Regions from separate parts of the Herminiimonas sp. GW821-FHT09C12 genome, predicted to be linked through region 1. Evidence: predicted binding sites of a transcription regulator. Region 1 holds the regulator's gene; each other region holds the start of a gene.
What was found. Region 1 encodes FliA, which starts transcription of late flagellar genes. Its sites were predicted from a motif close to CTAAAGTTTNNNNNNNNNNNGCCGNTA; they were not measured.
Positions count from the first base shown of each region.

Region 1 (2,269 bases):
ACTACGTCGCGAACGGTCAACGCGTACCGGAAGATCTGCACGTCGCCAATCAGCAATATCTGGTTGAACGTGCATTTAAACTCAAGCGCGAAACAGCGCCGTTCCAGTTCAGTGATGCGGAGATACCTTTGGTGATGGCAAATACGGCACGTTCGATGAACGATAAGAGCTTGCGTGAGGTGATTCTTGGGTAGTTTTAAATGTGATCAGGCAGAAGGTCTGCGGCGACTGCTCGCCGGACCAAAGCCGCGCATTTTCACTTTTTTGTCAGCCACTTCAGCGGCAGAAAAAAGCGCGATGCTGGTCAATCTGAGCGCCTCGCTTGCATCGAGCGGCAGTGATGTCGTGCTGTTGGATGCTTGCGTCTCCACAAATGGCATCACGCATCGCATGGGGGCAGAAGTACAAGCAACCTTGCTGGACGTTGCGCGCCAGGAGCGCGCGCTGAATCAAGTCGTGCAAGCCATGCCACAAGGCTTCGGTCTGGCATCGCTGACGCGTGGTTCACTCCATGCCGCAACACGTGATGCGAATCAACTGCGCCGTTTGTCGAATGCATTTGGCGTGCTGGCATCGCAATCTGACGTGCTGATGGTTGATGCCGAACTGGATGAAGACGGCAATTTACCTGTTCCTGCGATGGCGAACGGCGATATCGTCGTGCAAGTTTCTCCCGATGCGGCATCGATCAAAAACGCCTATGCATTGATCAAACGATTGAATGCGCAATTAGGCCGTCGTCCGTTCAGCATTCTGGTGACTGGAGCAGACGAGCAGGAAGCAGCGCTTGTTTATCAAAACATGGCACAAGCTGCCAGCCGTTATCTGGCAGTGGAATTGCATTCGATAGGCTCTGTGCCACAAGATGAGCAAACGACACGCGCGGCGCGTCTTGGTCGTGCGGTGATAGAGGCCTTCCCGATGGCTGGTGCATCGGTTGCTTTCAGACGTCTTGCAGAACGTTTTACCTTATCCGCCCATGGCGCCAAGTTCGGAGCCTGAATCACCTATGTATACCGCGGCTGGAAAATCAGACAAAGATCATCTCGTAGGAGAACATGCGCCCCTGGTTAAAAAACTAGCGCATCAGATGAAAGCCAAGTTGCCGCCTAGCGTGGAAGTGGATGATTTGATTCAAGCCGGCATGATCGGCTTGCTGGATGCTGTTAGCCGCTACGAAGAAACACATGGCGCGCAATTCGAAACCTATGCCGTACAACGTATACGCGGCGCGATGCTGGATGAGTTGCGTAGCAGTGACTGGATGCCGCGCAGCATGCGTCAAAACATGCGCAAGATCGAGGTGGCAATGAACACCTTGCAGCAACGTCTGGGACGTGCGCCGAACGAGAGCGAAGTTGCGAAGCAACTCAAATTGTCACTGGCTGATTATCAGGATTTGTTGAGTGATGGCGGCGGTCATCAACTGGTGTATTACGAAGATTTCCACGATAGCGAAGACAACGAACATTTCCTCGATCGTTATTGCACAGATGAGTCGCCGGACCCACTGCAGAATTTGATGAATACCGGTTTTCGTGCTGCAGTTATTGAAGCAATTCATGCGCTGCCGGAACGCGAAAAAATCCTCATGGGTTTGTACTACGAGCAGGAAATGAATCTGAAGGAAATCGGTGCCGTTATGGGCGTGACCGAATCACGCGTATCGCAATTGCATAGCCAGGCTATCGCCAGGATGCGTGCAAACTTAAGGGAGAAAGCGTGGACTGGGGTAGCTTAATTGGTATCGCGCTGGCGCTCGGTGGCATCCTCGTTGGGCAAATGCTCGAAGGAGGAGGGCTGGGTTCGCTGGTGCAGCCTGCCGCGTTCATCATTGTCATCGTTGGCACTATAGGTGCGGTCCTTCTGCAAAGCGGTTGGCGCAATTTTGCGCAAGGCGTAAAAATGGCGGGTTTGGTTTTTGTGCCGAAGGATGATGACTATCAAGCTTTGATCAGCGACATTACCAGTTGGAGTGTGATCGCACGTCGCGAAGGATTGCTTAGTTTGGAGCGCGTCATCAAGGATGTTAACGATCCATTTATCGCGCACGGTTTGCGTTTGATCGTTGATGGCGTTGATCCAAATAAATTGCGTGAAGTGCTGGATATGGAAATCGGCGCTTACGAAACGCGTCAGCGTTTGGCAATCAAGATATGGGAAGCAGCAGGCGGCTACGCGCCGACTATCGGAATTTTGGGCGCTGTTCTCGGCCTGATACACGTGATGGAAAACTTATCAGATCCAAGCCGCCTCGGCAGTGGGATTG
Region 1 covers NZ_JBWKPC010000002.1:1,211,409-1,213,677, reverse strand. The annotation lists gene flhF (flagellar biosynthesis GTPase FlhF) at 1-194, shown strand, start outside; gene AC07N2_RS15495 (MinD/ParA family ATP-binding protein) at 187-1,002, shown strand; gene AC07N2_RS15490 (RNA polymerase sigma factor FliA) at 1,010-1,741, shown strand; gene AC07N2_RS15485 (flagellar motor protein) at 1,723-2,269, shown strand, end outside.

Region 2 (2,269 bases), 650 kb from region 1:
CGTTCTCCGGTGGACAAACCGTGGTGGCGCAGCAATCGCAAATCGAGATCAACAAAGATCCGGGCAAAGTCATACTCTTGAAAAATTCAGCTTCTCTGGCTGATGTGGTCAAGGCTTTGAATTCGATAGGCGCAACGCCGCAGGATTTGCTGGCGATTTTGCAAGCGATGAAAGCGGCAGGTTCACTGCGCGCAGAACTGGAAATTATCTAAGCTCACTATGATTACGCCTGCCGACAATTCGAACAGCAGCCTCGCGATCGATGCCAAGGGCCTCGAATCACTGAAGCAATCTGCGCGGCAGAATTCGCCTGATTCACTGAAGGCGGCTGCCAAGCAATTCGAAGCACTCTTCATGAACATGATCATGAAGAGCATGCGCGAAGCGACGCCGCAAGACGGCATTCTGGACAATCAGCAAACCAAGATGTACACGTCGATGCTGGATCAGCAATTGAGCCAGAACCTGGCCAGCCGTGGCATTGGCCTGGCGGATGTATTGATACGTCAATTGTCCAGCAATCAGATGAATTCCGCAGTCGCGCCTGAAGGTGCCGATGCGGCTAAAGATCTGGCCGATCCATCAGCAAGCTTGAGAACGGAAATCATGCGTTCGATGGCGGAGCGCAATGCGCTTGCCGCACAACGCTCGAATGCTGCGCATGCCTTGCAGTCAGGTGGTAGCGTCACCTCAGCTTCGGCCAAACCTGCTCACGTACAGGCTTTCCAGGACAAATTGAGCGCACACGCGGAAGAAGCCAGTCTTACTACAGGTATTCCTGCCAAATTCATGCTGGGACAGGCCGCGTTGGAAAGCGGTTGGGGCAAGCGCGTTATCAAGACTGCCGATGGCAGTAGCAGCAACAATCTGTTTGGCATCAAGGCAGGCGCTAACTGGAAAGGCAAAACTGTGGATGCAGTGACCACCGAGTATGTGGATGGTGTTGCGCAAAAACGCGTTGAAAAATTCCGTGCTTATGACTCTTACGCCGATTCATTCCGCGATTACGCGAAGTTATTGCGCAGCAATCCGCGTTACGAAAAAGTATTGGCGAATGCCAGCGACGTTAATGGCTTTGCGCAAGGTTTGCAGCGCGCGGGCTATGCAACTGACCCGAATTACGCCACCAAACTGACCAACCTGATCAATCGTAATTTGTCCGCTTAATCAGTCTTTTTTTGCATGAAATATAACTTTCTTGCATGAACAACATGATCTTCGGCTCAAGTTTTTCACCGATCTGCCGTACATACCAACATAGAGTTAATAAATAAATTATGTCTAATCTTCTCAGCATTGCTCAAAGTGGACTTGCCGCAGCCCAGGCTGGAATTGCTACGACAGGACACAATATCGCCAACCAGGCAACGCCAGGCTATAGCCGGCAGTTGGTGATACAGGCATCGCTGGGCGGTCAGAATATTGGCGGCGGTTATATCGGCAACGGTACCAACGTAGAAACCGTTAAGCGCATCTATAACGATTTCCTCGGCGCGCAAATAATCGGCGCGCAATCCAGTAAAAGCCAGCTGGATACGTATTACGCGCAGATCAGCAAGGTCAACAATATGATGGCCGATTCGGATGTCGGATTGACGCCGGTCATTGCGGATTTCTTCAAGGGTGTTGCGGATCTGGTTGCCAATCCGGGTACTGCGTCATCACGTCAGGCCATGTTGTCGGGAGCGGAAGCACTGACTGCACGCTTTCAAAGCATGGATGCGCAATTCCGCGGTATGCGTGATGGCGTTAATGATGCAATCAGCGGTGCGATCACCGATATAAATGCTTACGCGAAGCAAATTGCGCAATTAAATGACGCGATCGCCAAGGCACAGAATGGCACCGGTCAGCCACCAAATGATTTGCTCGATCAACGCGATCTTTTGGTTGGTGAGCTGGCGAAGCAAAGCAAGGTGTCGGTTGTTAAGCAAGATGGCAGTTATAACGTCTTCATCGGTAATGGTCAGCCTATCGTGGTGGGAACATCCGCGTATGAACTGACTGCCGTTACATCGCCGACCGATCCAGGCCGTACCGAAGTTGGCTATGTCACTAACGGTAAGACGGTGATCTTGCCGGAAAGTGCATTAGTCGGCGGTAATCTGGGCGGCTTGTTTGAATATCGCAGCAAGACCCTGGATACGATACAGAATTCACTGGGACGTATTGCACTTGGATTAGCGGCGACCTTCAATGCACAACATAAGCTAGGACAAGATCAAAACGGCAATTTGGGTGGCGATTTTTTCAGCATGGCTCCGCCTGT
Region 2 covers NZ_JBWKPC010000002.1:556,676-558,944, forward strand. The annotation lists gene AC07N2_RS12545 (flagellar basal body P-ring protein FlgI) at 1-212, shown strand, start outside; gene flgJ (flagellar assembly peptidoglycan hydrolase FlgJ) at 220-1,167, shown strand; gene flgK (flagellar hook-associated protein FlgK) at 1,278-2,269, shown strand, end outside.
Region 2: a site for FliA is predicted at 1,223-1,249, ahead of flgK (flagellar hook-associated protein FlgK). Genes of this name have one in related genera too.

Region 3 (2,269 bases), 630 kb from region 1:
CACACCGTTAGGCAGTGAGTTCGCTTGTGCCAGCATGGCTGTACCAGCTTGTTGCAAGATCTGACCACGTGTCAGGTTAGCTGTTTCCGAAGCGAAGTCAGCATCCAGGATACGGCTGCGAGCTGCGCTCAAGTTTTCGCTGGTGGTGCTCAGGTTAGCGACAACTGATGTGAAGCGGTTTTGCAACGCACCCAGTGAAGCACGTGAAGAACTTAAGTTAGCCAGAGCGGAGTCGATGATTTGCAATGCATCGTTAGCGCCGGATGGAATGCCGTTGGTAATCGAAGTGATGTCAATCGAAGAGACCGCGCTCAACTTGCTGCTTGTTGCGCCAGCTTTTTGAACAATCGCAGCATCCGCAACAGCACCGCCAGCAACAGCCGTGAATGATGTTGGCGAGTTGTATGTCACTTTGCCACCGACTACTGCTGCATCGGCGACAGTGCCACTAGCAACCAGCGAAACTGCAGTGCCTGTACCGCCATCTGCAGTGCCTGCACCAGAAACCTTGATGCCAGTTTGCGCACCTTTATTAACAACACCAATGTCATAGCCTTGCGCTTGAGTCAGCGCAATTTTACCGGTAGTTGCATCTGCGATTGCGGTAATGCCAGTCGAGCCAGCTTGATCGTTGATCGCTTTAGTCAACGCGCCCAAGTCGCTGGCGCTAGTCACTGTTGCAGTGATGGAGATTGGATTTGCAGCTCCAGCAGCTGTAGGCGCACCTTGCAAGTTCAGCGAAACAGTACCGAATGCGCTCAGTGCAGAAACGTCCAATGTCGCGGTAGTAATAGCTGAAGCTGTTACGTTAGTTGCACCTGCAGCGGCGTTGACTTTATCAACGATTGCTTTTGCCGACAGATTGGTTACTACCAGTGCGCCAGTGCTTGCGCCGTTGCCTTGAATCGTCAAGGTAGTTGCAGCAGCTGTATTGTTGGCTGTTGGAATTGTACCAATTGCAGTACCCAAACGTGCGTCAACCATCGTACCGGCACTTGCTTGAGTCAATGTATTGTTGCCAATAGCAGAAGCTTGTGCGCTGGCGATCGAGAAGTTGATGGTTTGGTTTGCGTTCGCGCCAACTTGGAATTGGGCGTTGCTCAAGGAGCCGTCCAGAATGTTTTGGCCGTTGAACTGGGTTGTGTTTGCAACACGGTTCAATTCTTGTTGCAACTGGCTAACTTCTTCTTGCAGCGAAGCGCGGTCAGATGCGGAGTTGGTGCCGTTGGCCGATTGCACAGCCAAGGTACGCATACGTTGCAGCAGATCAGATGCGGTGCCGAGGCCGCCTTCAGCTGTTTGCGCCAGCGAGATGCCGTCGTTTGCGTTACGTGCTGCTTGATTCAAGCCGTTGATCTGGCTGCTCATACGATCAGAAATCGCCAAGCCTGCAGCATCATCTTTTGCGCTGTTGATACGCAAACCGGAAGACAGACGTTGCAGCGAAGTTGCGAGGGAAGCTTGGGATGTCGTCAGATTGCGTTGTGCGTTCAGCGACGAGATGTTGGTATTAATGACTGCGGCCATGGTGATTCTCCTGTAGTAGTCCGATGGAAGTCCGACTGAAGCACTTCAACGTCTGGTGTGCGGTGTTTTGCATATACAGCGTCGTTGTAAGTTTTATCGGACGGTTCCGGGAAAAGTTTAGTGCTTGACTGAAACTAATTTTTTCCCGGTATCGCCCGAACTGCAGCCAGATAAGTCTTTTGACGGTTGCTATCTGGAAAATCTTTAAGGAAATAAATCGATATTTAAAACAAATAAAATGTGATTTTGCCCTTTATTTTTTTAAATTCCTGCCGTGTAAGGAGGTTGTTTAAATAGTCACTTTTCAAGCGGCTGGGGTCTGAAAAAATATAAAAATAAATAAAGGAAATACGGCGGGGAGTGAGGAAGTAAAGGCGTGTGAGAGGAAAATATATAAATAGCGCGGGATTTTATTTTTGAAAATAGTTGGTAAAAAGGTGTTGGGCGCTTAGCCCAACACCTTAATCTGCTGCCGTGACACGGTTCTTGCCAGCTTTTTTCGCTTTATATAAGGCAGCGTCCGCACGTTTGATCATTGATGGCTGATCTTCTTTTTCATTGCGAAGGGCGACGCCGGCGCTGAATGTCATCAGCAGGCGAGTGTGGTTGTGCATGAAGATCTGCTTGGTGAGTTCTCTTTGCAGGCGTGTAATGGTTTGAATGGCTTCTTCCATCGACGTGTCTGGCAGCACGATCAGGAACTCTTCGCCACCAAAACGGGCGATCATATCCATGGAGCGTA
Region 3 covers NZ_JBWKPC010000002.1:578,645-580,913, forward strand. The annotation lists gene AC07N2_RS12670 (flagellin N-terminal helical domain-containing protein) at 1-1,527, opposite strand, end outside; gene AC07N2_RS12675 (GGDEF domain-containing protein) at 1,989-2,269, opposite strand, start outside.
Region 3: a site for FliA is predicted at 1,622-1,648, ahead of AC07N2_RS12670 (flagellin N-terminal helical domain-containing protein). Genes of this name have one in related genera too.